3 regions of the Paenibacillus sp. FSL K6-1096 genome follow, and region 1 is predicted to be linked to each of the others. Evidence: a T-box and tRNA genes for the amino acid it is inferred to sense, from the RefSeq annotation. Region 1 holds a T-box; the other regions hold tRNA genes.

Region 1 (10,040 bases):
TATTGTAACCGCATGAGCCGATAATCCGGCCCGACTTGGATTCAATGATGGAATAACGAATGGCTTGATTCTCTTTAGCTAAACTACTCAGCAGCTCAATCATCTCCACGGCCTGACTTTCGTCAGAGAAGCTGCTGATATTCATGAACCGGGTCACTTCAGGATCGGACCAGATGGAGAACAGGCTGGCCGCATCGGCGGTGCTCATCTTTTTTAATACTAATCTCCCGGTTTGCAGTTCGGTTTGTAATTCAGTAATCATCAATGTGTTACCTCCATTTAAATGTATATGGTGTGAGGTACAACTATTGATATCTGCGCATAGTTCAGTCCTTTCGCGGCAATATGATTCTATTATACAGGATATAATCCGGGACTTGACCTAATTCTGAGCGGCTTCAAAAAACTTCACAAAGAAGCAGGCAGGCTGCTCCTGTCCAGGGTTGTGTCCTGTTTCTTATTGCGCTTTACATGGTAAACTTTAGGTAAAACATCAGGGAGGCCATTATGAGAAAAATCGTATTCGTATTCTTGTTCTTATTCGTATTAACGGCTTGTGGAGATTCAAAGGATGGGGTTACCACCAAAGACTTGGCGATCCAAAAGGTGAATGACAGTAAAGCTGTAGTTCAATATGGAATGAGCCGGACGGAAGCAGAAGAGGTGCTTGGCAAGGGAGAGGATAAGGGGATCGCTAATGCAGTGAATTATGACTCCGGCGTAAGCATAATGTACCGTGAGGATAAGGTGGCAGGCATTACGCTGGGGAAGGAATCCAAAGATGCGTATGAAACCGCCGGCGGCTTCAAAATTGGCATGTCCAAAGATGATTTCAAACAAGTCTATGGGGATCAATATCTGAAGGATATGGAGAGCAACCTGGATTACGCATACGATTCAAGGAACAAGCGCTATTTGCAGGAAAAAGAGTGGGCAGCGAAATCCGAAGACGATACCAAAATATATGTGATATCAGCCATGTTCGACGGTAAGGGGGTTGCAAACGGCATTGTATTGGTGGATAAGCGGATGACGATGACGTTTAGGTAAATGGTAGGTGATAATGGTATAAAAGGAATAAAATGGAAAACCTCCGCTAAGTGATATTATTCTCCTAAACCCTTATACAGACAAGGATTCACCTCGCGATAAGCAGTCTATTCTTGATATTCGGGCCAAAACGACCGAGGGCGAAATTATTAATATTGAGATGCAGTTGTTTAATAAATACGATACGGAGAAAAGAACGCTCTATTATTGGAGCAAACAGTATTCGACTCAGTTGCAGGAGAGTCAGCCATACAGCCAGTTAAAACGGTGTGTGACCATCAATATTATTAACTTTGCTCTATTGGCGAATACTCTTTATCACAATGTCTTTCATTTGCGGGAGGACCGCACGGGAATTCCTCTGCTTGACGACATTGAGATTCACTTCCTGGAGTTGCCGAAGCTGGATGAACAAGCGGTATCCCTGGAACAAGGTGGACTGGTAAATTGGCTGTTATTCCTTAAGGGAGTTGACCAAACCAAATGGGAGGTGCTGACGATGAACGAACCTGTGTTGAAAAAAGCCATGAATACGTTGGAGTTTCTGAGTCAGAACGAAGAGGCCCGCAGACAATACGAGGCGCGTCAACGCTATTTGCACGACGAGGCCTCCATGTATGAGGCAGCTAAAGTGGCGGAAGCCAAGGGGAAGGAAAAAGCTCAAAAAGAAATAGCTCAAAAATTACTTGCTTTAGGCATAGAGCTATCTGTTATTTCTGAGGCGTCTGGTCTCACGGTAGAAGAGATTGGGAGGTTAACACCGTTGCAATAAAAACTAGTAAGGGATAACGCTGTTTCCGCGATATTATAAAAATAACTTGCCTTCCCCTTACGTCCTGTGTTATTATAAATTTCGTTGCAGGACGGTAGCTCAGCGGGAGAGCACTATCTTGACAGGGTAGGGGTCATGGGTTCGAACCCCATCCGTCCTATACGCGAAGAAAGCCTTGCTTTATAAGGCTTTCTTTTTTTGTTTTTTGAATTTTATTTTACATCTGACTGTAGAACTTTATACCAAATAAAATTTTACGCTCCTCTTGGCTAAGGCTTTATACTCTGACTAATAGTAGTGAGAAAATAGCACGACACCACCTTAATACTATAATACAATCATAACGGTTGACTGGAAGAACCTCTCATTCAATCCATTATACATATTGAAAAAAAGGGTGGAATCCGATGATGATTGTAACGCTGCACGAGGCGAAACCTTCTGAGGTTAGCCTCAAATATGTGGTAATCTTTATGAAGCAAGGTGAGGATTGGGTGCTGGTGCGGCACCGGGAGCGTACAACCTGGGAATGTGCCGGCGGGCATATTGAGCCCGGGGAGACCCCTGATGAAGCTGCGGTAAGAGAGCTGTATGAAGAGACGGGTGCTGAAGAATATACGCTGCAACCGTTGTGCGTCTATTCGGTTAGTAGTGCAGAGCTGCCAGAGAGCTATGGGATGTTATATTTTGCGGCTGTGGAGAAGTTTGGACCCTTGCCGGAGTATGAAATGGAAGAGATCCGAAGCTTCAGCGAGCTGCCGCAGGCGGTGACGTATCCGGGAATATACCCTGTCTTATTAGGCAGAGTGAACGAATATATCAGCAAGCTTTGAGAGGAGACCAGGCTCATGACTCAAGAGATTACGAGGTTTAAGCGCCTTGGCGAATACCTTAGATCCCGCCGGGACCGCCTCCAGCCTGAGGCGGTGGGGATCAGGGAAACGGGCAGTCAGCGCAGAACACCGGGGCTGCGGCGGGAGGAGGTTGCGGTGCTGGCGGGTCTTAGCAGCACTTATTATACCTGGCTCGAACAAGGCAGGGAGGTTACCGCTTCCAGAGAGGTCATGGAGAGTCTGAGTCAGGCCCTGCGGTTGTCGGCAGATGAGCGGAAGCATCTGTTTGAGTTGTGGAATCCGGGCTTGCCGGATACTCTTGCTTCTATTAATGAAGCTAATGAGCGGAATCAGGAGCTGAATCCGCAGTGGCGGGACATTATCCGTCAACTGTCATATCCTTCTTTTATTACGAATGAGCGGTCTGAGATTCTGGCCTGGAATGACCAGGCGTGTGAAGTCCTCTGTGATTTCGGGAGCCGGCCTGCTTCAGAGCGTGTTATGATGCGCCAGCTGTTCCTTGATCCGGAGCTGCGGCGGCGGATGCTGAACTGGGAGGAATTCGCTCTCCATTCAGTGGCGGTATACCGGACCTATTATGACTTGAACCTGCATGATCCCTGGTATAAGGAGATGGTCGGGCAGCTCTGTAAGGAGAGCGCAGACTTCGCCGCGATGTGGAAGCAGCACGATATCCAGCATAAGAGGGTGAACCGTGTAGTCATCCTGGGTTCTGGTACGAATCAGCCGGTCACTTATGATATCAATTCTATGGCGAATCTGGCGGATCATCCGGGTGTGCATGTATGTATCTACACGCCTGTCTCCGTCTAAGAGACTAGAATCTGGTGACGCTGGGCTTACAGATCTGCTTCTCCCTGGTAATAATCTTACTAGCATGAACGTACTGTGGCTGCTCTGCGGCTGGGCAGTTAGAATAAGAACATGTTTACAAGATCTTTTACAGGGGAAAGAGGGAGACCATCTTATGCAAACCAGAACACTAGGCAGTACAGGACTGAACGTATCGGCGATGGGGCTTGGAACGATGATGATGCCGGATAATGAGGAGTCGGTTCAGACCATTCATGGCGCTCTTGACCTGGGAGTAACTCTGCTGGACACAGCGGATATCTATGGTGAGTTCCTGCAGCAGCGCTTCGGGGGCAATGAGCGGCTCGTCGGACGGGCGCTTAAGGGCCGGAGAGATCAGGCGGTGGTTGCAACCAAATTCGGTATCACACATACACAAGGACCCAAGGGAGATCCCGCCTATATCAAAAAATCAGTAGACGCCAGCCTCTATCATCTAGGTATGGACTACATTGATCTGTACTATCAGCACCGGCCTGACCCGAATACTCCAATTGAGGACACCGTGGGGACATTGGCTGAACTCGTCAAGGAGGGTAAAATCCGCTATATCGGCTTATCCGAGGCGTCGCCTGATCTGATCCGCCGTGCTCATGCCGTACATCCGGTCACTGCGCTGCAGACGGAATTTTCACTCTGGAGCCGTGAGGTGGAGGACGAAATTCTGCCGCTGGTCAAGGAGCTGGGCATCGGCTTTGTGGCCTATAGTCCGCTGGGCCGCGGGTTCCTGACCGGTCAGATCAAGAGCTTCGATGACCTGCCGGAGGATGACTACCGGCGCTACTACCCGCGGTTCCAGGGAGAGAACTTCACCCGGAATCTGGAGGTTGTCTCACTGATTGAGCAGATGGCAGACGAGAAGAGCTGTACTCCGGCCCAGCTTGCGTTAGCCTGGCTTCTGGCCCAAGGCGAGCAGATTGTGCCCATCCCGGGAACGAAGCGGCTCACGCGGGTAGAAGAGAACCTGGGAGCGCTGCAGGTTACCCTGACAGCGGAGGAGCTCGCCCGGATTGAGCGGATCTCCCCGCAGGGTGTTGCAGCCGGAGAACGTTACCCCACTTGATCTTTTGGATTAACGCAATCCTCCGGTAAGCCTGTCAGTTCTGCCCCGGATCGGCTTGCAGCCGCTCTATCTCCTCCTGAATCCGTTCTACATCGATCCGCTCGAACAACAATTCCAGCCTCGTTACGGGCTGGTGCGCAGGCACAGTGACCGGATGCCACACAGGTTCACCGAGGGACAGGAACTCTCTGATCTTCCCGCAGGAGAAGGGGATGAACGGGTTCAGCAGGTTAGCCAGGTTGCCGATGATCTGTACACAAGTATAAAGCGTGTGGCCGGCAGCAGTCTTGTCTTGCTTCACCTGCAGCCACGGCTGCTGCTGGTCGAAATACTTATTGGCCTCGCGGATGCGGGAGAAGATGAATTCAAGGGCTTCCTTGAAATGACCGGCTTCAATCAGCCGTCCGGCTTCCTTATACAGCTCATCCAGGCTGCCGGCCCAGGCTTCGTCCAGTGTACCGTCTGGAACACTGCCCTCCCAGAACTTGTTCACGAACGCCAGGCTGCGGTTCACGAAGTTGCCGAAGGCGCCCAGCAGCTCGCTGTTATGGCTGTAGATGAATTCTCTCCAGGAGAAATCGGCATCCCGCTTCTCCGGGCCATTCGCAATTAGGAAATAGCGGATCGAATCGGGATCATACCGGCTGAGGATATCCGGCACCCAGACGGCCCAGTTGCGGCTGGTCGAGAACTTCTCCCCTTCCAGGGTCAGATACTCAGAGGCGAAGATCCGGTCCGGCAGATGCAAGCCTTCAGCACCTAGCAGGAGGGCCGGCCAGATCAGGCTGTGAAAAGGGATGTTGTCCTTCCCGTGTACATAGTAAGCGGTTATTGAAGGCTCAGCGGAATCCGCTTGCCCGGCTGAATCAATCCAGAAATCCTCCCAACATCGTCCGGTCTCTGCGGCCCACTGCTTGCTGGCTGACAGATAACCGCTGACGGCCTCGATCCATACATAGATTTTTTTGCCTGCGAAGCCGTCAGCGGGAACCTCCACACCCCAGTCCAGATCCCGCGTGGCGGCACGGTCCTGCAGCCCTTCCTGCAGATATCTCCGGGTCAGCCGGACCGCGTTATCCCGCCAGCCCTGTGCCGAATCCGCATATTCTGTGAGGGCGTTCTGGAAGCTGGACAGCGACAGATAGTAATGCACCGTAGAGCGCAGTACAGGCGGGGCCCCGCAGAGGGCACAGGTGCGCTCCAGCAGGTCGACCGGATCAAGAATGGTTGAGCAATAATCGCATTGGTCTCCCCGGGCCTGTTGTCCGCAGACCGGACAGATTCCCTTCACGTAACGGTCCGGCAAGTAACGCTGGTCCTGCTCACAATAACATTGCAGCGTGGATTTCTGGTACAGATACCCGTGATCCAGCAGCTTCAGGAACAGCTCTTGCACCGTGCTGTGGTGATGCGGCTGATCCGTCCGCGTATACAGGTCATACGTGAAGCCAAGGGCACGGAAGCAATCGGCGAATTCCTCATGATACCGGCTGGCGAATTCACCGGGAGAGACCCCTTCCTTCGATGCCTGCACAGCGACAGGTGTGCCATGGCAGTCGCTGCCCGATACATAGAGCACAGCATCTCCTTTAGCGCGGTGGTAGCGGGCCAGAATATCTCCCGGCAGAATGCTGGCCAGCCTGCCCAGATGCAGGGAACCGTTGGCATACGGCCAAGCCCCTCCAATAAAAATGTTTGTCATCTCTTTATCCTCCTTTATGATGTGGAACGCAAAAAAGGCACTCATCCCCTATAGGGACGAGAGCCTGTGCTCACGTGTTACCACCCAAATTCATCAATGCCTTGCGGCATTCACCTCTTCAGGTACTTCCGCAAAAATAGCGGGTATACCCTAGCACGTTAACGGATGCGGGTTCCGGCACAGCCTACAGCCCGTTCATGGGCTTCGGTGCGCAGCTCTGAGACCATATTCCCGAGGGTTTTCTTTACTCCTTTTCAGCATCCGGAGCTCTCTGTGAAAGAATTGCCAGGGTACTCTTTCTCTTCATAGCCATTGTGGTTATCCTAATTACTGGATATCATATACGGCAGGTGAGGTCTATGTCAACACCCTCCCGATATTTGCCAAACACCATGTTTATGTGCGACAGTAGAGAGGAAGAGACAATAAGGAGATTGAGACTATTGCCGGACAATAAGCAGGAACAAAAGAAAAGCTCAGGAGCCATGGGCTGGCTGGGCAGCGGAGCAGTGCTGCTGCTGCTCAAGGGGAAAGCGTTGCTGTCTCTGCTGAAGCTGGGGAAAATCGCGGGGCCGCTGATCTCCATGCTGGTATCGATCTGGGCCTACGCCCTGGTCTCACCCTGGGAATTCGCCGCAGGCTTCGTGGCCTTATTATTTGTGCATGAAATTGGGCATGTGATTGCTGCCAAGCGGATCGGACTGCCGGTGAGCGCACCGCTGTTTATCCCGTTCATGGGCGCGCTGATTACGATGAAGAAGCAGCCGCTGGATGCCAGGGAGGAAGCTTATGTGGCTTTTGGCGGACCGGTGCTGGGGAGTATTGGCGCAGCGGTTGTCTTTGGAGCTGCCTATTATTATCATAGCCCGCTATTATATTCACTCGCCTACATCGGGTTCTTCCTGAATCTGATCAATCTGCTGCCGATCCACCCGCTGGACGGGGGGAGAATTGCGACGGCGGTCTCGCGCTGGCTGTGGCTGGTCGGACTGGTGGGAGGCTTCGTGGTCATACTGTATCTGAAGTCGGTGCTGTTCTTCATTATCTGGCTGCTGTTCGCTTATGATCTGTACAAGAAATACATCAGCCAGCGGAAGAGGAATCAGGGTCATGCGGTGTTAAAAAGCTTCCTGATTCCGATCGAGAATCTTCAGGAGCAGGGCTATCTGATCCCGGGGCCTGAGCATAGACGGGACTTGCCTTTTACCACCTACAGCGATCTGGAACGCCAGCAATATGTAGGTGTGCACTGGGAGAACCTGGACTATTACGGGACGACAACGATGCCGGTGCAGTCCCTGATCCGCAAGGTCAGGATTGCGCAGCTGGAGCAGATCTATGTGGATATGAAGCTGCATCTGAAGATGCAGTGCGAGATCAGCTTCACGGTGTACGACAACGAGAAATATTATGAGGTGCCGGCAGCCTCGCGCTGGAGATACGGGATTGCCTATTTTGCTCTGGCCGGAATTCTCGGGGGCATGATGTATCTGGTTCATGTTGTGGGGAATGTAAATTTATAAATATTCGTTTATGAGCCTCCCGATTCGTCAAAGCTGGATAGCAGCGGAATGAAGAAGGGGGCATTACAATGCGCATGACAAAATTAGCTCTTCTGTCGATGGGGGCCTGTCTTCTAATTGGATCAGCAGGCTGCGGAGGCGGCAAGGAGCTTCCTGAATATACGGGAGTTCAGCTTATGCCGGGGCTGGATGGAGGATTGGGCCTGCAGGATCGCCTGAATTCGCCGGTGCTGCGGGATGTGTATGACGGCTCGATTCCAGAAGAGGTCTACGATACGCCGTAAAAGGCTCAGAGGCTTCAGGCTCTATACAGAATATTAATAATTCTGTATAATCCTCAATATTGATTGGAGCTACAGAGAGGAGCCGGAAGGATGGCAGCAGAGATCGTTCATATCACAACTGAGGAACAGCTTAAGATGGCACTGGATATCCGCAAGCAGGTGTTTGTGGAGGAACAGAAGGTGCCGGTGGAAGAAGAAATTGACGAATATGATGTAATCAGCGATAACGTGCATCATTTCCTGCTCATGGATAACGGGCAGCCGGTAGCGACCGGACGGCTGATCTACTATAAGGCGGGAACCGCCAAAATGCAGCGGATTGCCGTCCACCGTGACTACCGTACCAAGGGATACGGCCGGATTCTGCTGCTGGCGATGGAGGAGCGGGCCAGTGAGCTGGGACTTGCGGCTTCGGTCCTTGACGCGCAGTGTCAGGCGGAGGCTTTTTACCGCAAGCTGGGGTATGAGGTGATTTCCCAAGAGCCCTTCTATGATGCGGGGATTCTCCATGTAAGAATGCAGAAGGCCCTGTAATCGGCCGGGGTACATACTCTTTCAACCTTATGGACATGCTAGAGGTGAGCCTGATGGAGGCTAATCCAAGTGTGAAGGAGAGATTCTGCGTGATGAATAATCAACGGGAACGCTTTACTGCCGCTAAGCGCAACGGTGACGGAGACCTGACCCAGTTCCAGACCTCGTCCGGCCGTGTGCTGGATTATCAGCAGGCGCTTCAGGAGGTTCAGTCCGGAAGCATTGAAGGAGTTAATGTGTTCAAAGGCAAAGACGGCGAAATGTATATCCGCGGTGATGCCGACGGTGATCCGACGAACAATCTGGATCAGCTTCCGTCCTTTTAGCCGGGCATAAATAACAGCAAACAGCCGGACAGGCGTCTTACTGACGCTGTTGTCCGGTTTTTTTAATTCTCCTTCTGCAAAAAGAAATAATTCCCTGAATTCTGCGCAACTTGTCGCCCGGTTCGCAGTATACATTAACAGCATGAATTACTTGGAGGGGCATTACAATGAGATGGAGAAAAATTGCACTGTGCGTAATCGTATTTTCCATGATGGGCGGGTCATATTTATTCGCTGACGCGGTGAATCAGAGGATCAAAGTGTCCAGTAACGGCAGAGAGCTGGCTGACGGCGGTTATCTGATTGACGGCAAGGCCTATATTCCGGCGCGGGAAGCAGGCGGCATCGTCACCTGGGACGGCTCTGGCCGGGTGACAATTATGAAGCCTAATGTTCATATTGTGCTGTTCAAGGGCGACACCGTATTCGGCAATGTTAATACCGGCAAGCTGAAGATGAAGATTCTGACCCAGGTGGACAGCCTGAAGGAGAGCATCTCGGCTGTGAAGGTAGCGATCACCGATCCGTCAGGGAATGTGAAGGATATTCTGGAGGATTCCGGCGGGTCCAAGAATGAGGATTTCTGGTTCTCCACTCCGGAATTCACCTATGACTTCAAGGAATCCGGCAAGTACAGTGTAGGCTTCTTCATGAAGGCCTCGAAGAACGGAGATTACATTCTTGTGTCCGAGAAGGTCGTTACGGCCTCATCGAAGAATTAAGCCGTCTTCCGCAAATTGACCTGCTTTATCTTACGTGTTACGATACCAAATGTAGGATAATTCAATCAAAGTGAGGTATTTCAATGAGCGATCACAAACATGAGCATGGCCATGAACATGGTGAAGCATGCGGTTGCGGACATGATCACGACCATGAGCACGAGGAGTTTGTGCTGACCTTGACGAACGAGCAGGGCGAAGATGTGGAAATGGTACTGGTGGAAACGTTTGATGTAGGTGAGAAGTTGTACGCCCTGCTGCTCGAACGCGAGAATCCTGAAGCCGACGGGATCATTCTTCGTATGGAAGAAGAGGACGAAGAGATGGTTCTGTACAACATTGAAGATGAAGCTGAATG
Region 2 (10,040 bases), 2.0 Mb from region 1:
GGGAATATCTCTTCATCCCCTGTTGCTGAGAGCCGTAGGTCATAATAGCGAGTTCAAAGAGCTTGTCCGAAATCTCAAGAATTGCCGTCCAGTTCTCCCATGAAAATGATACCTTAAGCATATCTGTCAAAGAGTCCTCGTTCATCCCATCCAGTTCCAGCAATTTCTATCTTGCCTCCTATCATTCCATTATATTCCATATAATACTCGGTTTCCCCACGCTGGTCAATTCTTTCCCGACATAAATTTCCTCCAAAAAACCTTAATCCCCAATGCAATGGATCAATCTAATCTTTTCGACAGACGCTCCCCTAAATCAGACAAAAACCTGCACGTTTCTCACTGCTGATACACATCCAGCCATTGCTCCAGCTGCTGCTTCAATCCCTCTCTGGCTGACGGCGGCTCAAGAATCTCTGCATTCGGTCCGTATTGCAGAATCCATTTGGTGAATTCCTGCTCATTGTTAACCGTGACCTCAAACAGCAGGGTACCATCCCCTTCATCACTCATCCGCGGACGTACGAACAGCTCTTCTTCTTTGATGTAACGCGCCACCTCGGGGTGAAACCGTACCTTGAACGTAATATTTCTTGTCCCCCGATGAATCGACCAGGTGTTCTTCAGATACTGCTTGATATTGAAATTGCCTTTATCGAAAGTGGACGCCGTCATCTCGACCTGCTGAAAACGGCTGATGCGGAAGGTACGGATGGCGCTCTGCAGGTGACAATAGCCAATCAGATAAAAGCGTTGATCCCGCGGAACCAGATAATACGGATCAATCTTCCGTTCCGTGATCTCATTGCGTAATTGAGAATGGTATACTGCCCGGATGCTGCGCTGCTCCAGAATCGCTGCAATCAGCGGCTGCAGGAAATTCCGGCTCTTCTTGCGGTAGGCCGGGGTACCCATCTGGATAATATCAGCGATGTTCTCCAGCAGCCCGTTCTGTCTGGACTTCTCCTTCAGATGGGTCCCCATTACCTTATCATATGCGGAATGAAATCCCGGCGGGATCTTCTGCTCATGCAGCACCGACGGCAGCAGCGAGAACGCCAGAGACTCCTGCTCCGTGAAGTCCAGCGGGTATAGAAAGAATTTGCCCATGAACCTGTAGCCGGTTCCCCTGCCCTCATTCGTCACCGGAGCGAAATGGCTGATAACCTCAAGATCCCTGTATATCGTTCTAATATGGACCTCGCACCTGTAGGCCAAGTCCGCCGCTGTAATCCCGGGATTGGCCTGAATCGCATTGATGATTTTGAAAATCCGAATTACCTTGTCTGTCATAACGATGCCCTCAGCTTCCAAGTAAATGTTGTCAATGATTCCACAGCTCTACTATACCAGTTCTTGGGAAACTAGGCTGTCGGCAAACAAGCGCACCAGGCTGGCAGGCTCCATTCGTTTCTCCAAGTCCGTTACACCAGCATGTTGAGGTTGAATTCGGTTTGTCTGCATACATTCGGCCCATCTGCTGTGGCATCGACTATTGTGTTCGGTTTTTCGCATACGTTCGGACCATCTGCTGTGGCATCGACTATTGTGTTCGGTTTTTCGCATACGTTCGGACCACATGCCTCCCCCGCCGCTTGGTATGGAGAGCAATGTTGCATATTTTGCAGGATTTCTCTGTAACTGTTACTTGCTGAGGAGGATTGTTGCATTATCTGCAGAAATTCCGGTGGTTAGAGCAAATGAGGGATGGTTTTGTTGCATTTGGTGCAGGATTTCTGCATATGCCGCTTCTATTGATTAGCATTGTTGCAATTTATGCAGGATTTCTCTTTTATAGTTACTGGCTGTGGAGCATGAGGCCCTTCCCCCCATCGCAACGTTCGGAGAACTACCTCAATAACAAGAAAACAGCCCCTGGATGGCCCAAGGACTGTCTAATACTTCTATAAGCGGGTGATGGGAATCGAACCCACGCTATCAGCTTGGAAGGCTGAAGTTCTACCATTGAACTACACCCGCACAGATGAAATATCGGGATGACACGATTTGAACATGCGACCCCCTGGTCCCAAACCAGGTGCTCTACCAAGCTGAGCTACATCCCGTTAATGGCGCGCCCTGAGAGATACGGATGCTACGCATCCGATTGCGAAGTAGAGCTATCGAAGCTTATGCTTCAACGAACTCGTTCGAATCTGACGGACACTTAGATGATTCAAGGAAGTGATAAATGGCGCGCCCTGAGAGATTCGAACTCCCGACCTTTTGATTCGTAGTCAAACGCTCTATCCAGCTGAGCTAAGGGCGCAAAATCTATATGGAGCGGACGACGGGAATCGAACCCGCGACCCTCGCCTTGGCAAGGCGATGCTCTACCGCTGAGCCACGTCCGCAAAAACATGGTGCGCGTGAAGGGACTTGAACCCCCACGTCGTGAAACGCCAGATCCTAAGTCTGGTGCGTCTGCCATTCCGCCACACGCGCACACGTCATAACAAAATGGTGAGCCATGAAGGACTCGAACCTTCGACACCCTGATTAAAAGTCAGGTGCTCTACCAACTGAGCTAATGGCTCTCATACAAGAACTCAATCCCAAAAAATGATGGCTGGGGATATAGGAATCGAACCTATGAGTGACGGAGTCAAAGTCCGTTGCCTTACCGCTTGGCTAATCCCCAATGTCGGAATCAGGTGGAACCTCTATACTTCGAAATATAGGATGCTCAATCCCTGTTGCCTTAATCCATCTCATTCCTTATGCCATTAAAATGGCGGAACCGACGGGATTCGAACCCGCGATCTCCTGCGTGACAGGCAGGCATGTTAGGCCAACTACACCACGGTTCCAGAGTTAAAGGTTAATTGCGGGGGCAGGATTTGAACCTGCGGCCTTCGGGTTATGAGCCCGACGAGCTACCGGGCTGCTCCACCCCGCGTCATTAATAACAATCTATTTAGTTATAGATGGTGGAGGCTGAGGGGTTCGAACCCCCGACCCTCTGCTTGTAAGGCAGATGCTCTCCCAGCTGAGCTAAGCCTCCATGTTAAACTTCAACGAACCCAGGGAATTCTCATCCCATCAAAAATGGTGACCCGTATGGGATACTCTTCACTCCGTTACGAGATTGCGAAGTATTCCTTCCGAAGCCTATGCTTCAACGAACCCAGGGAATTCTCATCCCATCAAAAATGGTGACCCGTATGGGATTCGAACCCATGTTACCTCCGTGAAAGGGAGGTGTCTTAACCCCTTGACCAACGGGCCATGCTGTGGAATGTAATGAAGTACTGCTACGGAGAGAGAGGGATACTCTTCACTTCGTTACGAGATTGCGAAGCAGTGCTAACGAAGCCTATGCTCCAACGAACCACTGAGGGTTCTCATCCCTATTCAAAAGAAGTACTGCTACGGAGAGAGAGGGATTCGAACCCTCGAGACGCTTGTGGCGCCTACACGATTTCCAATCGTGCTCCTTCGGCCAAACTCGGACACCTCTCCAAAGTGGCTCCCCGAACAGGACTCGAACCTGTGACAACTCGATTAACAGTCGAGTGCTCTACCAACTGAGCTATCAGGGAATATGGTGGGCCTTAGTGGACTCGAACCACTGACCTCACCCTTATCAGAGGTGCGCTCTAACCAGCTGAGCTAAAGGCCCGTTCTTATACACTATTCAACCCATCAGGGCAAAAAAAATACCACAGATGTGTGTGGGAAATCCCGCTTGGCGGCGTCCTACTCTCCCAGGACCCTTCGGTCCAAGTACCATCGGCGCTGGAAGGCTTAACGGTCGTGTTCGGGATGGGTACGCGTGGAACCCTTCCGCTATCGCCACCAAACGTGATTTTTCGAAGCCTACGCTTCTCGAAATCGCTACAGAAAATATCAAACCATCGGTTTAACTTCCTGCCAGGCTTAATCGCCTGAAAACTGAATCCGAAACAGAAATCTGCGTTTGCCCTTGTTACGGGGCCCCCGGAAAGTACTCGGAATCCGCTTTGTCAGCGTCTTCTTCACTTTTTGGGGTAGTTTATTGGATAAGCCCTCGACCGATTAGTATTGGTCAGCTCCATGCATTGCTGCACTTCCACCTCCAACCTATCTACCTCGTCGTCTTCAAGGGGTCTTACATACTGGGAAATCTCATCTTGAGGGGGGCTTCACGCTTAGATGCTTTCAGCGCTTATCCCGTCCGTACGTAGCTACCCAGCCATGCTCCTGGCGGAACAACTGGTGCACCAGCGGTACGTCCATCCCGGTCCTCTCGTACTAAGGACAGCTCCTCTCAAATTTCCTGCGCCCACGACAGATAGGGACCGAACTGTCTCACGACGTTCTGAACCCAGCTCGCGTACCGCTTTAATGGGCGAACAGCCCAACCCTTGGGACCTACTTCAGCCCCAGGATGCGATGAGCCGACATCGAGGTGCCAAACCTCCCCGTCGATGTGGACTCTTGGGGGAGATAAGCCTGTTATCCCCAGGGTAGCTTTTATCCGTTGAGCGATGGCCCTTCCATGCGGTACCACCGGATCACTAAGTCCGACTTTCGTCCCTGCTCGACTTGTAGGTCTCGCAGTCAAGCTCCCTTCTGCCTTTGCACTCTTCGAATGATTTCCAACCATTCTGAGGGAACCTTTGAACGCCTCCGTTACTCTTTAGGAGGCGACCGCCCCAGTCAAACTGCCCGCCTGACACGGTCCCCGTACCCGCTTAGGGTACCAGGTTAGAACCTAGATACGATCAGGGTGGTATCCCAACGGCGCCTCCAGCGAAGCTTGCGCTCCGCCTTCCACGGCTCCCACCTATCCTGTACAGATCGTACCCAAATTCAATATCAAGCTGCAGTAAAGCTCCATGGGGTCTTTCCGTCTTGTCGCGGGTAACCTGCATCTTCACAGGTATTAAAATTTCACCGGATCTCTCGTTGAGACAGCGCCCAAGTCGTTACGCCATTCGTGCGGGTCAGAATTTACCTGACAAGGAATTTCGCTACCTTAGGACCGTTATAGTTACGGCCGCCGTTTACTGGGGCTTCGGTTCATAGCTTCGGGTTACCCCTAACCACTCCCCTTAACCTTCCAGCACCGGGCAGGCGTCAGCCCGTATACTTCGCCTTGCGGCTTCGCACAGACCTGTGTTTTTGCTAAACAGTCGCTTGGGCCTTTTCACTGCGGCCCCCTCGGGCTATTCACCCTACCGAGGCACCCCTTCTCCCGAAGTTACGGGGTCATTTTGCCGAGTTCCTTAACGAGAGTTCTTCCGCGCGCCTTAGAATTCTCTTCTCGCCTACCTGTGTCGGTTTGCGGTACGGGCACCTTCTCCTGACTAGAGGCTTTTCTTGGCAGTGTGAGATCATGACCTTCGCTACTGTAATTTTCGCTCCCCATCACAGCCCAGCCTTATGATGTGCGGATTTGCCTGCACACCAGCCTCACTGCTTAGACGGACATCCATCAGTCCGCGTCACTACCCTCCTGCGTCACCCCATCGCTCATAGCGGATTACGGTGGTACAGTAATTTCAAACTGTTGTCCTTCGACTACGCCTGTCGGCCTCGCCTTAGGTCCCGACTTACCCTGAGCGGACGAGCCTTCCTCAGGAAACCTTGGGCTTTCGGCGGATCAGATTCTCACTGATCTTTTCGTTACTCATACCGGCATTCTCACTTGTATGCTGTCCAGCGCTCCTTACGGTACACCTTCAACCCACATACAACGCTCCCCTACCCCTGATGCAAAGCATCAAGCCATAGCTTCGGTGGTGTGTTTAGCCCCGTTACATTTTCGGCGCAGAGTCACTCGACCAGTGAGCTATTACGCACTCTTTCAATGGTGGCTGCTTCTAAGCCAACATCCTGGTTGTCTGTGCAACTCCACATCCTTTCCCACTTAACACACACTTGGGGACCTTAGCTGATGGTCTGGGCTGTTTCCCTTTTGACAATGGATCTTAGCACTCACTGTCTGACTCCCGGCAAGAAGTAAGTGGCATTCGGAGTTTGACTGAGCTTGGTAACCCTTGCGGGCCCCGCACCCAATCAGTGCTCTACCTCCACCACTCCATTCACCGAGGCTAGCCCTAAAGCTATTTCGGGGAGAACCAGCTATCTCCGAGTTCGATTGGAATTTCTCCGCTACCCCCACCTCATCCCCGCACTTTTCAACGTACGTGGGTTCGGGCCTCCAGTGCGTGTTACCGCACCTTCACCCTGGACAGGGGTAGATCACACGGTTTCGGGTCTACGCCCACATACTCAGTCGCCCTATTCAGACTCGCTTTCGCTGCGGCTCCGGCTTCTCACCTTAACCTTGCATGTTGAACGTAACTCGCCGGTTCATTCTACAAAAGGCACGCCATCATCCATATAGAGGACTCTGACTTTTTGTAAGCACACGGTTTCAGGTTCTATTTCACTCCCCTTCCGGGGTGCTTTTCACCTTTCCCTCACGGTACTGATTCACTATCGGTCGCCAGGTAGTATTTAGCCTTAGCAGATGGTCCTGCCAGATTCATACGGGGTTTCACGTGCCCCGCACTACTCGGGATCCGTCTCGGAGGGAACACAGTTTGGGCTACAGGGCTTTTACCTCTATCGCGGGCCTTTCCAGACCTCTTCGCCTACCATATTCCTTTGTAACTCCATGTGAGACGTCCCACAACCCCAAGGGGCAAGCCCCTTGGTTTAGGCTGTTCCGCGTTCGCTCGCCGCTACTGACGGAATCACTATTGTTTTCTCTTCCTCAGGGTACTTAGATGTTTCAGTTCCCCTGGTCTGCCTCTGCGTATCCTATGTATTCAGATACGAGTAACTGTGCATTACCACAGCTGGGTTTCCCCATTCGGACACCCCCGGATCAAAGCTTGCTTACAGCTCCCCGAGGCAGTTTCGTTGTTCGCCACGTCCTTCGTCGGCTCCTGGCGCCTAGGCATCCTCCGTGTGCTCTTAATAGCTTAACCAATGCGTTTTCCGGTAGGAAAATCGCTCAGCATTACTAAATTTAAACTTGCTTACACAAGTTCAGCTTAAAGGAATGTTCTAAAACGCAAATTCGTTTCGGTATCCAGTTTTCAAGGATCAAGGTTCTTACCTTTGAGAGCTTAAACTCTCAAAACTGACCAACGAGTGAGTAACTAGCCGACCGGCTAGATTTCAAATTTGAATGTCTCCACTTCCGAAGACGATTCTCCATAGAAAGGAGGTGATCCAGCCGCACCTTCCGATACGGCTACCTTGTTACGACTTCACCCCAATCATCTACCCCACCTTCGGCGGCTGGCTCCCTTGCGGGTTACCCCACCGACTTCGGGTGTTGTAAACTCTCGTGGTGTGACGGGCGGTGTGTACAAGACCCGGGAACGTATTCACCGCGGCATGCTGATCCGCGATTACTAGCAATTCCGACTTCATGCAGGCGAGTTGCAGCCTGCAATCCGAACTGAGACCGGCTTTGCTGGGATTGGCTCCACCTCGCGGCTTCGCTTCCCGTTGTACCGGCCATTGTAGTACGTGTGTAGCCCAGGTCATAAGGGGCATGATGATTTGACGTCATCCCCACCTTCCTCCGGTTTGTCACCGGCAGTCACTCTAGAGTGCCCAGCCTTACCTGCTGGCAACTAAAGTCAAGGGTTGCGCTCGTTGCGGGACTTAACCCAACATCTCACGACACGAGCTGACGACAACCATGCACCACCTGTCTCAACTTTCCCCGAAGGGCACCTGATGCATCTCTGCTTCGTTAGTTGGATGTCAAGACCTGGTAAGGTTCTTCGCGTTGCTTCGAATTAAACCACATACTCCACTGCTTGTGCGGGTCCCCGTCAATTCCTTTGAGTTTCAGTCTTGCGACCGTACTCCCCAGGCGGAGTGCTTACTGTGTTAACTTCGGCACCAAGGGTATCGAAACCCCTAACACCTAGCACTCATCGTTTACGGCGTGGACTACCAGGGTATCTAATCCTGTTTGCTCCCCACGCTTTCGCGCCTCAGCGTCAGTTACAGCCCAGAAAGTCGCCTTCGCCACTGGTGTTCCTCCACATCTCTACGCATTTCACCGCTACACGTGGAATTCCACTTTCCTCTTCTGTACTCAAGCCACCCAGTTTCCAGTGCGACCCCAGGTTGAGCCCAAGGTTTAAACACCAGACTTAAATAGCCGCCTGCGCGCGCTTTACGCCCAATAATTCCGGACAACGCTTGCCCCCTACGTATTACCGCGGCTGCTGGCACGTAGTTAGCCGGGGCTTTCTTCTCAGGTACCGTCACTCCGGCAGCAGTTACTCTACCGGACGTTCTTCCCTGGCAACAGAGCTTTACGATCCGAAAACCTTCATCACTCACGCGGCGTTGCTCCGTCAGGCTGTCGCCCATTGCGGAAGATTCCCTACTGCTGCCTCCCGTAGGAGTCTGGGCCGTGTCTCAGTCCCAGTGTGGCCGTTCACCCTCTCAGGTCGGCTACGCATCGTCGCCTTGGTGGGCCGTTACCCCGCCAACTAGCTAATGCGCCGCAGGCCCATCCCTAAGCGGCAGATTGCTCCGCCTTTCATTCTTCCCTCAGGAGAGGAAAGAGATTATCCGGTATTAGCTACCGTTTCCGGTAGTTATCCCAGTCTTAGGGGCAGGTTGCCTACGTGTTACTCACCCGTCCGCCGCTAAGCCAAGTTGGAAGCAAGCTTCCAACAAGACTCCGCTCGACTTGCATGTATTAGGCACGCCGCCAGCGTTCGTCCTGAGCCAGGATCAAACTCTCCAATGTGGTCGCCTACCGAAGTAAGCGCTTATAGAAAGAGCGATAGCTCATTTTGAAACATCTGACGAGAATGGTTACATTCTCAAGATGAGATTTCTAAAGCGTACAAGACGCTGTGAAATTCATCATTTTTTGGAATCACCGAAGTGATTTCCGATACTCACTCGTTGTTCAGTTTTCAAAGATCAAGCTCGTTGTCGGCGGTCATTATCTCGTCACCAGCAACTCTTATAATATATCACATCCGACCGATCAATGCAAGCTCTTTTTTAACTTCTTTTCGAGCAAGGCGTTGATGTTTCGCGGCCAGAAATAGAATATACCATGTCTGCTTAATGGTTGCAAGCTTTTTTTGATATTCATCTCTTGTCATGCATCAGGGTCCAGTGAATTGGACAGAGTAAGCGTAAGATCCCTACAATACTCAATAAATAGGAGGCTGGCAATGAACACGCATGAATTCGTGGAGAAATTCCAGGAGAACCAGCGGAAAGCGCTGAAGAACAAGCACCGGGGCAAAGGAACACCGGGCGCAAGACTGGCCAATAAACAGCATAGCACCAACAAATAGTGCATTAATTCAGTACATTCGGGTACACGCATATGCCGCAAAACAACAAAAGGGATGTCCGCGGGACATCCCTTTTATCTGAAGATTTTATTTGCTCTGCTTCTCCACACCTACAGCCACTTTCTCCATTTGCGCTTTGCTGAGTGACTGATCCGGGGAGCTGATGGTTACGAACCGGTCAGCCAGCTTAAAAGTCAGCATCGGAATATCCGAAGGCGTGTACCATTTCGCTTCTGTTCCGTTAGAGAGCTTCACTGTGGTACCGTCATACGCGTAAGCGTAATCACGCGGCGATACGTTCACACGCATTTTTGTGAAAAGAAAGCTTACGCCGTCATCTCCGCCCGCCACCTTCTGGAAGGCATCTCCGCTGGTCATCTGGGTTGGAGCATATGCCGTCTCGAAGCCCTGAAAGTTCGCGAACGCCTTAATGATCTGTTCCTTCTGTGCTGTGCTGTACTGCACTGCTGTCAGCTTCACTGCTGAACCGTTATCCGGTGCTGGTGTAGCCGAGCCGCTGCCCAGAATGACTTCATTCGTAGAAGCATTGAATGTAACCGGCACCTTCAGCGCATCGGCCACTGCCCGTACCGGAAGATACGTTGTATCCTTGTACGTGATAGGCGCCAGCTTTTTGCCGTTGTTATCCACTGGTGTGTAAGCTGCCCCGTTGACCTTGAAGCCGATGCTGTGGTTCAGGTAGGCACTGATTCTCTCCATATTGGTCCCTGCATAGACACCTGCTGCGCCGGTAAC
Region 3 (10,040 bases), 3.2 Mb from region 1:
GCAATTCACGGCCTTGCTTCGAATAGCGCAGCTCACTTAAGCCTCCTCCGGCGTTATTAAACAAAATATCGATCCGCTGCTCCTTGCTTTTTATTTCATCCAACGCGTGTCTCAAACTGGCATAATCCGTGAGATCCTTCACTTTATAGACTCTTAACCGTCCGTCCTTGAGCTGATCTTGGAGAAATCTATCGTCCGCCGGAAAATCCGAGCGGTTTAGAGCCACCACCTGCCAGTTCTCTGACAGCATTCTCCGGGTCAAGGCCAAGCCGATCCCGTTACTTGCGCCTGTAATAAGTGCAATATGTTCTCGTTGGTTCTTACTCAATGTATATCCTCCTTAGATCTGGGAGCCGCCCCCGTCAACAGGGAACTCAGCCCCGGTGGTGTAAGTGGCCTCAAATGCCAGGAATGCAACAGCCTTGGCTACCTCAACCGGATCGCCCAAACGCAGCATGGGGATCTGCTGTTTCATCTGTGCCTTTGTCTGCTTGGCAGCTTCTTCCGGCATGGACTTCTCCATGATGCCTGTGTCTATAACACCCGGACTGACTGCGTTAACGCGAATATTTCGAGGTAATAGCTCACGCGCCAGCCCCCGGGTCATGGACCGCAGCGCCGCCTTACTGGCTGAGTAAGCACTGAGCATTGGGAGACCCACAACATTCACGATTGAGGTGGTAAGAACTACCCCGCTGCCTGCGCTTAGCAGCGGAGCGAGTTTCTGTACGGTGAAATACGGTCCTTTGGCGTTGATGGTAAGGATCTCATCGTACTTTTCTTCGCTCATTGTCTCGAAAGGTACAAACCCCGTGACACCAGCGTTAACGAACAGGGCATCTATTGTTCCATATTCAGCCTTCACCCGATCGGCTAACGCGTCGATATCCTTCAATGAGGCGGCATCACTTATGACCGCGATTGCATTGTGGCCAAGTTGTGCACGAGCCGCATCCAGCGTCGCCTGAGTACGTCCAGTAATCAGTACGTGTGCGCCTTCATCCACTAGTAACTTCGCCGTTGCTAGGCCGATACCGCTGCTGCCCCCCGTGATCACGACCTTTTTGTCAGAGAATTTCCCTTTACTTAATGCTTCCATTTCATCTCGTCCTCCCTTGATATAATCCGTATTCGAATGATTAGGTACAGGACCGATTATATAGCAGTGAATTAAATAAGTAAACTAATATTATTAAATTAGTTCATTTAATAAAATTTATACATAAACATCAGCCAATTTGTTATAATGGGCTGTATGAGCAACAAAGGGAGGTACTTGATCCGTGAGAAAAGCTGTGAGTGCAGAAACCTATGTGGAAAAAATAAAACCCGTGATAAGAAAAACAAAATTCAGCCAGCTGAAAGTCGATGATCTTGCAAAATATATGGATATCAGCAAAGTGACACTCTATAAGCATTTCTCCTCCAAAGACGACGTCATTGAACAAGTCGTGGATTATTACATTGATTACTCGAAAAAAGCTGACACCGTCGTCAAAGATGATTCCGTCTCTTTTTTGGATCGTTTTCAATTAACATTTTTACAATCTTTAATGTGTGCCGCGTATATCTCAGATCTGTTCTTGCAAGATCTTAAGGAATTTTATCCACACCATTTTGAGAATCTGTCCGTTGCCCTGCAAAACCGGAATAAAGGCCTACAAGCTTTTTTTGAATCCGGTATGGAGCAACAGATTTTCAACAGAATGAATGCTGTGCTGTTTATGGTTCAAGATGACGCTGTGCTGCGGCGTTTTATCGAGCCGTCATTTTCGATTCAGTATGATATCACCTTGAAACAAGCGATTATGGATTTCTACTCCATGAAGCAGTATCAATTACTAAAACCTGAATATCTGCAGATCATAGACAATTCCAACATGGAAAAGAAGATCGTTAACATTTTGCAAGCCATTTCATAAATAATGAGCACAAATCCGCTTCCGATGTGGACTCATGAAATCAAAAAAGCGATAGTCATGGACAAGAAATAAAGTCCCAGACTTTCGCTTTTTTTTGAACGAAATCATAAAAGTTATTCGTCGTACCCTAGAATCATTTGGTCCAGCGTGGTGCCTGCAAGCACCATGGGGTACACATTCTCATTAGTCGGGATGACGAACTCGACGAGCACTGGTCCTGGCGTCCGCAGCGCTTCTAACCAGACCTTGGAGGCTTCCTCCTTGTTCGTTGCCCTTAATCCCTTGATCCCATATGCTTCCGCCAGCTTGACAAAGTCCGGACTGCCGGATAGGTCGATCTGGCTGTAGCGTCGCTCGTACATCAGCTCCTGCTGCTGCTTAACCATGCCAAGCACCTGGTTGTTCAAGACCACGATTTTGACCGGAATCTGATGAATCGCGCAAATCGCCATTTCCTGCGCGCACATCTGCATGCCTCCGTCGCCGTTGATCGAGACGACGAGCCGATCCGGATTTCCGGCTTTAGCACCAATCGCGGCCGGAAGGCCGAAGCCCATCGTGCCAAGACCGCCCGATGTGACGAGCGAGCGAGGATGCTTGAAGCGGTAAAACTGCGCAGTCCACATTTGGTGCTGGCCTACATCGGTGGTGATGATCGCATTCCCTTGCGTCGTTTCGCTAATCATCTTAAGCACATATTGCGGTTTAATTACGGTATCCGAATCAGTATACCGAAACGGATGCTGCATTCTATACTGTTGAAGCTGCTCAAGCCAGGTACCTGTCTGAGCTGCTTGCGCTTTTGTGTTCGCATAAGCGAGCACGTTATTAATATCACCAATGCATGCGAGGTCTGTCTTCACGTTCTTGCCGATTTCCGCCGGATCAATATCGATATGGGCGATACGTTTGGCATGAGGCGCAAATCCGTCCAATTTCATCGTAACCCGGTCATCAAAACGCGAGCCGATCGAAATAATGAGATCTGCATTCTGTACCGCCATATTGGCCTCATATACACCATGATGTCCAAGCATGCCCAGCCACATCTCGTCATCACTGGGAAACCCGCCGAGGCCAAGCAGAGTTGTCGCGACCGGAATCCGGGTAGTATGGACGAATTGGATCAGCTCCTGCGAGGAGTTTGAATAGACTACGCCGCCGCCCGCGATAATAACCGGCTTGTGCGCTTCTGCAATCGCCTGAAGCAGCGCATCTATTTCCGCCGGATTAATTTCCGGGGCTCCATGGTATCCGCGCAACTGAACCGTATCTGCTGGATGATATGCCATCTGCTGGTTGCTAACGTCTTTTGGGATATCGATCAAGACAGGACCTTTGCGGCCCGTATTCGCGATGTAGAAGGCTTCATGAAGGATGCGGGGAAGATCGTGTACATCCCGAACCATGTAACTGTGCTTCGTTATGGGCATGGTTATGCTAATAATATCCGCTTCCTGAAAAGCATCCGTGCCTATTACGGACCTTGATACGTTCCCCGTTATGAGCACTAATGGCACCGAATCCATATGGGCAGTTGCGATGCCGGTCACCAAATTTGTTGCTCCTGGACCCGATGTCGCGATGCATACCCCTACCTTCCCCGTCGACCTGGCATAACCATCCGCCGCATGGACTGCGCCTTGTTCGTGCCGGGTCAAGATATGCTTGAAATTCGGCTGATGTACCATCGCGTCATAAATATAGAGCACATTTCCGCCAGGATAACCGAATACGCACTCTACGCCTTCCTGCAGCAAGCCGCGCAAAAGCACCTCCGAACCGGTGATATATTCCTCTGATGGCATGGTTGTTTCATTCGTCATTCCTAATTGCTGTTCCATGGGGCAGCCTCCTTTGCAAAATAAACCCCCTCTCCTCCTGAGCAAACTGACAGCCGTCAGCTCATACAGGGACGAAAGGGGATTGTTTCGCGGTACCACCCAGGTTCGCTGCCACCCTCGCGGATGCAGCCTCATGAGGTAAGGCTGATGCCTTACCTGCTGTGCGTTAACGAGCACCACTTCGGTTAAGCCTACTTGCGGGCACGGAAAGAGAGCAGCCGCGCTATCGGTTAACAGCTCCGAGACGACACCATGCAAAGGGTTATGGCAAAGGTTCCAGCGTTTCCTCTGCTCTCTGGGCATAACCGCCCTTGCCGGCTTTCTCTTCATCGCCTGTTGGTATTAAATAAATAACCCCTTCCCTCCCAAGGCTCGAAGCTGCTGCTTGAAGCCTTGGGACGAAAGGGGTTGTTCGTGGTACCACCCAGGTTTACTGCAATCTCGCAATTGCAGTCTCATGAGGTACAGCCGATGCTATACCTTCAGCATGTTAACGGATGCCAGGCCGGTTGGTCCTACTTACGGGCGTGCAATCACGTTTACCGCGTTCGGTCAACAGCTCGGAGACGACACTATACTTGCGTTACGACGGAGGTTTCAGCAATCCCTCCGCTCTCTGGACATAAACGCTATGGCATAGCCTTCTCTTCTTCGCTAAATTTGTATTTTTCTGATAGTAGCACAGACTCGGCTTTTTTTCAATCAATACCGGCAGCTCTTAAGTGCCCATAGGCAACGATTCTGCTAAACTGAGATGAAACTTTATCTGCAGGAAGGGGCTCATCGCTTTTAAGCCACCAAATCACAATTCCCATGAAAGCCGATCCGAGGAATTCGATCAGCAACTCCTTGGATATCTCTGATGAGGAGTTTTCCTGGGCAGGCTTCCACCCCTCTATTAATTTACCCTTAATGATATTCTCCATTTTCGCTCGAAACGGATAGATTCGATTTTCATCAATCAACATGGAACGGTAAAAGCTCATATTTTGAGAAATATGCTCCAGTACAGTCTGCATGACTGTCTCAAGCAGAGAAATACTGAAAGGAATCATGCTGATCGGACAAAGAACGACTGCCTCCTTTAAATCGCTTAACAATTCATTCATACATGTATCTAATAAATCAGGCTTGTTTTGGTAGTGAAGATAAAATGTATTCCGATTGATCATCGCCCGGTCGGCAATATCCTGGATCGTTATCGCCTCATATCCTTTTTCCTGAATAAGCTCATCAAACGCCTTTCGAATCGATTGCTTCGTGCGCAGTATTCTTAAGTCGGTTTTTTTGTTCATTGTGTCCTTGCCTCCTCAATTTATTTAGCGCCATTAAGCGACAAAGCTAGTATGAGTTGTCCATTATACTTCAAAATTAAAAATATTGAATATTGAGCGTTATATTAACCTTTATTATAATGAGCACAAGATAAATAAACAACGACTGTTCATTATTTATCCGAATGACTAAATAACTCTAAGGAGGATTCACCAATGACATTCAACTATCAAAATGAGCTTGTACATAAGGCAATCGCCGTGCTGGAAAGTTTTGAGAGCGGCAATCCCGAAGCGATTAGGGCTAACGTTCACCCTGATCAATATATTCAGCACAACCAGGCCTTACTCGATGGCCGGGAAAACATGCTTGGTGCTCTTGATCATTTAAAGGACATGGGCACAAAGGTAAACATTAAGCGGGCGTTAGTTGATGGAAATGTTGTGGCTCTTCATTCGGTATATCATTTTCACGGCCCTAAAATCGTATTTGATATCTTCCGGTTTGAGAATGGACTAATCGTTGAACATTGGGACAATTTACAAGAGATGGTGGAAAAGACTCCAAGCAATCATACGATGATTGACGGCCCGGTTACGATTAAGGATATCGGCAAGACGGAGGCCAACAAAGCATTTGTCAAAAGCTATGTGGAAAACATCCTGCTCGGGAAGAACCCAGAGCTGCTTGCCTCTTACTTTGATGGAGATACCTACATTCAGCATAGTCCACATATTGCAGACGGCCTCTCTGGCCTTCACGCTGCTTTGCAGGCTATGAAGGAGAAAAAAGTTGAATTTCAATATACTCATATCCATCAGATCATCGGGCAAGGCGATTTTGTTCTTACCGTGAGTGAGGGTCTATTTGATGGCCAGCCTACTGCTTTCTATGATCTGTTCCGCGTACAGGATGGAAAGATCGCTGAACATTGGGACGTAATCGAGGCCATTCTGCCGGAAGAAAAGCGAAAAAATACGAACAATCGATTTTGAAGTTTGTAATAGCTAAATCGCAAAAAGACATCGCCGAATTTAATTTCAGTGGTGTCTTTCGCTTCACGAATGTAACGAGAGGAAGAAAATGATGAGAATAGTAACACAAAAAATGACGTGGCTTGGATTAGTGCTTGTTCTGATCGTGTTGACTGTATTCGGGGGAGCGATAATGGGATCAGTGCTAGGATCGAAGCCAAAAGAGCTCCCGGTGGCCCTCGTTATCCTTGACCGGCCGGCAGAGCTGGCGGCTGGAGGAACGTTTGCGGTAGGGGAAATGATCCGGAAAAAGCTGGTCTCAGACCCGGCAATGCCATTCGTCTGGCATGTCGTAAATTCCGAGGAAAAGGCCAGGGAAGGATTGGATAAACGCGAATATTACGGAGCGATGGTCATTCCGGCGGATCTGAGCAGCAGCTTACTCTCATTAGCAACTCACTCGCCGGTTCCCGCTAATGTAAAAATCATCTTTAACGAGGGTATGAACACCCAAGCCACGATGGTCATAAGACAAGCAATGGGGCAAGCGATGAAAATGATCAGCGGGGAACTGTTACAACAGCTCCTTGAGCAGATCGGACAGCAAACAGAGCAGATTCCGGTTGAAACAGCTAAAGCTTTAATGACACCGGTGAACATTCAGGAAGAAGTCGTGCATCCTCCCGGGGTGAATAGTGCGTCAGGGAATGCGCCAGGTTTGTTGACCCAGACCATATGGATCGGCAGCATGGTGACCGGTATAATCTTGTTTCTGGCTGGCCAGAAGGCGGTTGCTGCGGGTTCAAGGAGATGGACAGTCAGCGCGCTGCAGGCTATCGGGGGACTTGTGATCGTCGGCCTAGCCTCTTGCTTTACCGTATGGATGGCTGCATCTTGGTACGGCATGGAACTGGTGAACGCGAAGGAGACGTGGTTATTCCTTTGGTTGGCCGGATCGGCCTTCTTCTTGTTACAATCTTCCTTGCTGAATTGGATCGGAATCCGTGGAATACCGCTGCTCGTACTGCTGATGTTCTTCTCTATGCCGCTGCTGAACATGGCTCCAGAGTTCTTGTCAGAGACGACCCGTGATTGGATCTATTCGTGGACGCCACTGCGGTTCGCGGCAGGAGGACTTCGGGAAGTGATGTATTTCGGAGGGCTGGATGCGGTCGGCTCAAACGCCTTCGTTTTGTGGGGCGTCGCCGTGGGATTTTTGGCCCTGCTGCTCGCTTCCGGATTTAAGGCCGGTCGAGCGGCATAGGCGTCCCCTACTTCTGTTACCGGTGTAATAAATATAAGAACAGCCCATTAGATTTTCCATCTAAAGGGCTGTTCTTATTAATAAATGATACCGGCGAGAGGACTCGAACCTCCACGGTTTCCCACTCGATTTTGAGTCGAGCGCGTCTGCCATTCCGCCACGCCGGCATATATAAGTGAAACAAAAAAATAATGGAGGTGCCACCCAGATTTGAACTGGGGATAAAGCTTTTGCAGAGCTTTGCCTTACCACTTGGCTATGGCACCGAAAGAAATGGAGCGGACGACGGGAATCGAACCCGCGACCCTCGCCTTGGCAAGGCGATGCTCTACCGCTGAGCCACGTCCGCATATAATGGCTGGGGATATAGGAATCGAACCTATGAATGACGGAGTCAAAGTCCGTTGCCTTACCGCTTGGCTAATCCCCAAAATTTGCTTTGAAATAAATGGGGCGACTGATGGGTCTCGAACCCACGAATGCCGGAACCACAATCCGGTGCGTTAACCCCTTCGCCACAGTCGCCATATGAAGTTGTTGCAATACCTTAACATTCTTATAAAAGAAATGGGGCGGCCGATGGGTCTCGAACCCACGAATGCCGGAACCACAATCCGGTGCGTTAACCCCTTCGCCACGGCCGCCATGTGATTCTTTTATAGGATATTAAATTGGCAGGGGCAGCAGGAATTGAACCCACACCAACGGTTTTGGAGACCGTTGTTCTACCTTTAAACTATGCCCCTAAAAAATGGTGGAGGCTGATGGATTCGAACCACCGAACACGTACGTGAGCAGATTTACAGTCTGATGCGTTTGGCCACTTCGCTAAGCCTCCACGGATGGTGCCGGCGAGAGGACTTGAACCCCCAACCTACTGATTACAAGTCAGTTGCTCTACCAATTGAGCTACACCGGCATATTAAATTGTATGGTGGCGCGGGAGGGAATCGAACCCCCGACACAAGGATTTTCAGTCCTTTGCTCTACCGACTGAGCTACCGAGCCATAAAAGTGATTCTTTCAAGATGATTAATTCTCATCCCTGAAGCAATTAAGAATGGCGGAACCGACGGGATTCGAACCCGCGATCTCCTGCGTGACAGGCAGGCATGTTAGGCCAACTACACCACGGTTCCAAAGTAAAAGGTTAATTGCGGGGGCAGGATTTGAACCTGCGGCCTTCGGGTTATGAGCCCGACGAGCTACCGGGCTGCTCCACCCCGCGTCATTAGTAAAAATCTATTTAATTATAGATGGTGGAGGCTGAGGGGTTCGAACCCCCGACCCTCTGCTTGTAAGGCAGATGCTCTCCCAGCTGAGCTAAGCCTCCAAATGAGAACCGTATGATGATATTGGTGACCCGTATGGGATTCGAACCCATGTTACCTCCGTGAAAGGGAGGTGTCTTAACCCCTTGACCAACGGGCCATGCTGTGGAACATAATGAAGTACTGCTACGGAGAGAGAGGGATTCGAACCCTCGAGACGCTTGTGGCGCCTACACGATTTCCAATCGTGCTCCTTCGGCCAAACTCGGACACCTCTCCATATGGCTCCCCGAACAGGACTCGAACCTGTGACAACTCGATTAACAGTCGAGTGCTCTACCAACTGAGCTATCAGGGAATATACATATCAGGTCTTGATCACCTGAAAACTGAATCCGAAACGAATTTGTGTGTTAGTTTATTGGATAAGCCCTCGACCGATTAGTATTGGTCAGCTCCATGCATTGCTGCACTTCCACCTCCAACCTATCTACCTCGTCGTCTTCAAGGGGTCTTACATACTGGGAAATCTCATCTTGAGGGGGGCTTCACGCTTAGATGCTTTCAGCGCTTATCCCGTCCGTACGTAGCTACCCAGCCATGCTCCTGGCGGAACAACTGGTGCACCAGCGGTACGTCCATCCCGGTCCTCTCGTACTAAGGACAGCTCCTCTCAAATTTCCTGCGCCCACGACAGATAGGGACCGAACTGTCTCACGACGTTCTGAACCCAGCTCGCGTACCGCTTTAATGGGCGAACAGCCCAACCCTTGGGACCTACTTCAGCCCCAGGATGCGATGAGCCGACATCGAGGTGCCAAACCTCCCCGTCGATGTGGACTCTTGGGGGAGATAAGCCTGTTATCCCCAGGGTAGCTTTTATCCGTTGAGCGATGGCCCTTCCATGCGGTACCACCGGATCACTAAGTCCGACTTTCGTCCCTGCTCGACTTGTAGGTCTCGCAGTCAAGCTCCCTTCTGCCTTTGCACTCTTCGAATGATTTCCAACCATTCTGAGGGAACCTTTGAACGCCTCCGTTACTCTTTAGGAGGCGACCGCCCCAGTCAAACTGCCCGCCTGACACGGTCCCCGTACCCGCTGAGGGTACCAGGTTAGAACCTAGATACGATCAGGGTGGTATCCCAACGGCGCCTCCAGCGAAGCTTGCGCTCCGCCTTCCACGGCTCCCACCTATCCTGTACAGATCGTACCCAAATTCAATATCAAGCTGCAGTAAAGCTCCATGGGGTCTTTCCGTCTTGTCGCGGGTAACCTGCATCTTCACAGGTATTAAAATTTCACCGGATCTCTCGTTGAGACAGCGCCCAAGTCGTTACGCCATTCGTGCGGGTCAGAATTTACCTGACAAGGAATTTCGCTACCTTAGGACCGTTATAGTTACGGCCGCCGTTTACTGGGGCTTCGGTTCATAGCTTCGGGTTACCCCTAACCACTCCCCTTAACCTTCCAGCACCGGGCAGGCGTCAGC

The links. A T-box is a leader RNA that pairs with one kind of tRNA and senses whether it is charged. The one in region 1 lies ahead of metG (methionine--tRNA ligase), so its partner is inferred to be a tRNA-Met.
Region 2: it has a tRNA-Met gene. The T-box ahead of metG (methionine--tRNA ligase) is inferred to sense a tRNA for this amino acid. The anticodon was not compared.
Region 3: it has a tRNA-Met gene. The T-box ahead of metG (methionine--tRNA ligase) is inferred to sense a tRNA for this amino acid. The anticodon was not compared.

The regions. Positions count from the first base shown of each region.
Region 1 is NZ_CP150274.1:6,627,701-6,637,740, forward strand. Features, by position in the region: gene MHI24_RS29020 (GNAT family protein) at 1-262, opposite strand, end outside; gene MHI24_RS29025 (lipoprotein) at 508-1,050, shown strand; partial or broken gene MHI24_RS29030 (Rpn family recombination-promoting nuclease/putative transposase) at 1,085-1,822, shown strand; tRNA gene MHI24_RS29035 (tRNA-Val) at 1,911-1,982, shown strand; gene MHI24_RS29040 (NUDIX domain-containing protein) at 2,230-2,655, shown strand; gene MHI24_RS29045 (helix-turn-helix transcriptional regulator) at 2,671-3,489, shown strand; gene MHI24_RS29050 (aldo/keto reductase) at 3,644-4,591, shown strand; gene metG (methionine--tRNA ligase) at 4,626-6,338, opposite strand; T-box leader at 6,343-6,609, opposite strand; gene MHI24_RS29060 (site-2 protease family protein) at 6,779-7,816, shown strand; gene MHI24_RS29065 (hypothetical protein) at 7,891-8,100, shown strand; gene MHI24_RS29070 (GNAT family N-acetyltransferase) at 8,191-8,634, shown strand; gene MHI24_RS29075 (DUF3892 domain-containing protein) at 8,724-8,960, shown strand; gene MHI24_RS29080 (copper amine oxidase) at 9,128-9,682, shown strand; gene MHI24_RS29085 (DUF1292 domain-containing protein) at 9,766-10,040, shown strand, end outside.
Region 2 is NZ_CP150274.1:4,667,747-4,677,786, reverse strand. Features, by position in the region: gene MHI24_RS20735 (DNA-binding protein) at 1-163, opposite strand, end outside; gene MHI24_RS20730 (WYL domain-containing protein) at 340-1,293, opposite strand; tRNA gene MHI24_RS20725 (tRNA-Gly) at 1,910-1,980, opposite strand; tRNA gene MHI24_RS20720 (tRNA-Pro) at 1,993-2,066, opposite strand; tRNA gene MHI24_RS20715 (tRNA-Arg) at 2,193-2,269, opposite strand; tRNA gene MHI24_RS20710 (tRNA-Gly) at 2,280-2,354, opposite strand; tRNA gene MHI24_RS20705 (tRNA-Leu) at 2,362-2,445, opposite strand; tRNA gene MHI24_RS20700 (tRNA-Lys) at 2,462-2,537, opposite strand; tRNA gene MHI24_RS20695 (tRNA-Gln) at 2,567-2,641, opposite strand; tRNA gene MHI24_RS20690 (tRNA-Asp) at 2,733-2,810, opposite strand; tRNA gene MHI24_RS20685 (tRNA-Met) at 2,826-2,899, opposite strand; tRNA gene MHI24_RS20680 (tRNA-Val) at 2,929-3,004, opposite strand; tRNA gene MHI24_RS20675 (tRNA-Glu) at 3,154-3,228, opposite strand; tRNA gene MHI24_RS20670 (tRNA-Ser) at 3,373-3,462, opposite strand; tRNA gene MHI24_RS20665 (tRNA-Asn) at 3,467-3,542, opposite strand; tRNA gene MHI24_RS20660 (tRNA-Ile) at 3,546-3,622, opposite strand; rRNA gene rrf (5S ribosomal RNA) at 3,687-3,803, opposite strand; rRNA gene MHI24_RS20650 (23S ribosomal RNA) at 3,998-6,923, opposite strand; rRNA gene MHI24_RS20645 (16S ribosomal RNA) at 7,159-8,719, opposite strand; gene MHI24_RS20640 (DUF4023 family protein) at 9,159-9,284, shown strand; gene MHI24_RS20635 (hypothetical protein) at 9,372-10,040, opposite strand, start outside.
Region 3 is NZ_CP150274.1:2,631,303-2,641,342, forward strand. Features, by position in the region: gene MHI24_RS11505 (SDR family NAD(P)-dependent oxidoreductase) at 1-328, opposite strand, end outside; gene MHI24_RS11510 (SDR family oxidoreductase) at 341-1,099, opposite strand; gene MHI24_RS11515 (TetR/AcrR family transcriptional regulator) at 1,284-1,922, shown strand; gene ilvB (biosynthetic-type acetolactate synthase large subunit) at 2,036-3,766, opposite strand; gene MHI24_RS11525 (TetR/AcrR family transcriptional regulator) at 4,465-5,061, opposite strand; gene MHI24_RS11530 (nuclear transport factor 2 family protein) at 5,257-6,036, shown strand; gene MHI24_RS11535 (ABC transporter permease) at 6,128-7,279, shown strand; tRNA gene MHI24_RS11540 (tRNA-Leu) at 7,368-7,446, opposite strand; tRNA gene MHI24_RS11545 (tRNA-Cys) at 7,472-7,545, opposite strand; tRNA gene MHI24_RS11550 (tRNA-Gly) at 7,554-7,628, opposite strand; tRNA gene MHI24_RS11555 (tRNA-Gln) at 7,635-7,709, opposite strand; tRNA gene MHI24_RS11560 (tRNA-His) at 7,729-7,804, opposite strand; tRNA gene MHI24_RS11565 (tRNA-His) at 7,848-7,923, opposite strand; tRNA gene MHI24_RS11570 (tRNA-Trp) at 7,952-8,025, opposite strand; tRNA gene MHI24_RS11575 (tRNA-Tyr) at 8,032-8,117, opposite strand; tRNA gene MHI24_RS11580 (tRNA-Thr) at 8,123-8,198, opposite strand; tRNA gene MHI24_RS11585 (tRNA-Phe) at 8,212-8,287, opposite strand; tRNA gene MHI24_RS11590 (tRNA-Asp) at 8,341-8,418, opposite strand; tRNA gene MHI24_RS11595 (tRNA-Met) at 8,434-8,507, opposite strand; tRNA gene MHI24_RS11600 (tRNA-Val) at 8,537-8,612, opposite strand; tRNA gene MHI24_RS11605 (tRNA-Glu) at 8,636-8,710, opposite strand; tRNA gene MHI24_RS11610 (tRNA-Ser) at 8,740-8,829, opposite strand; tRNA gene MHI24_RS11615 (tRNA-Asn) at 8,833-8,908, opposite strand; rRNA gene MHI24_RS11620 (23S ribosomal RNA) at 8,972-10,040, opposite strand, start outside.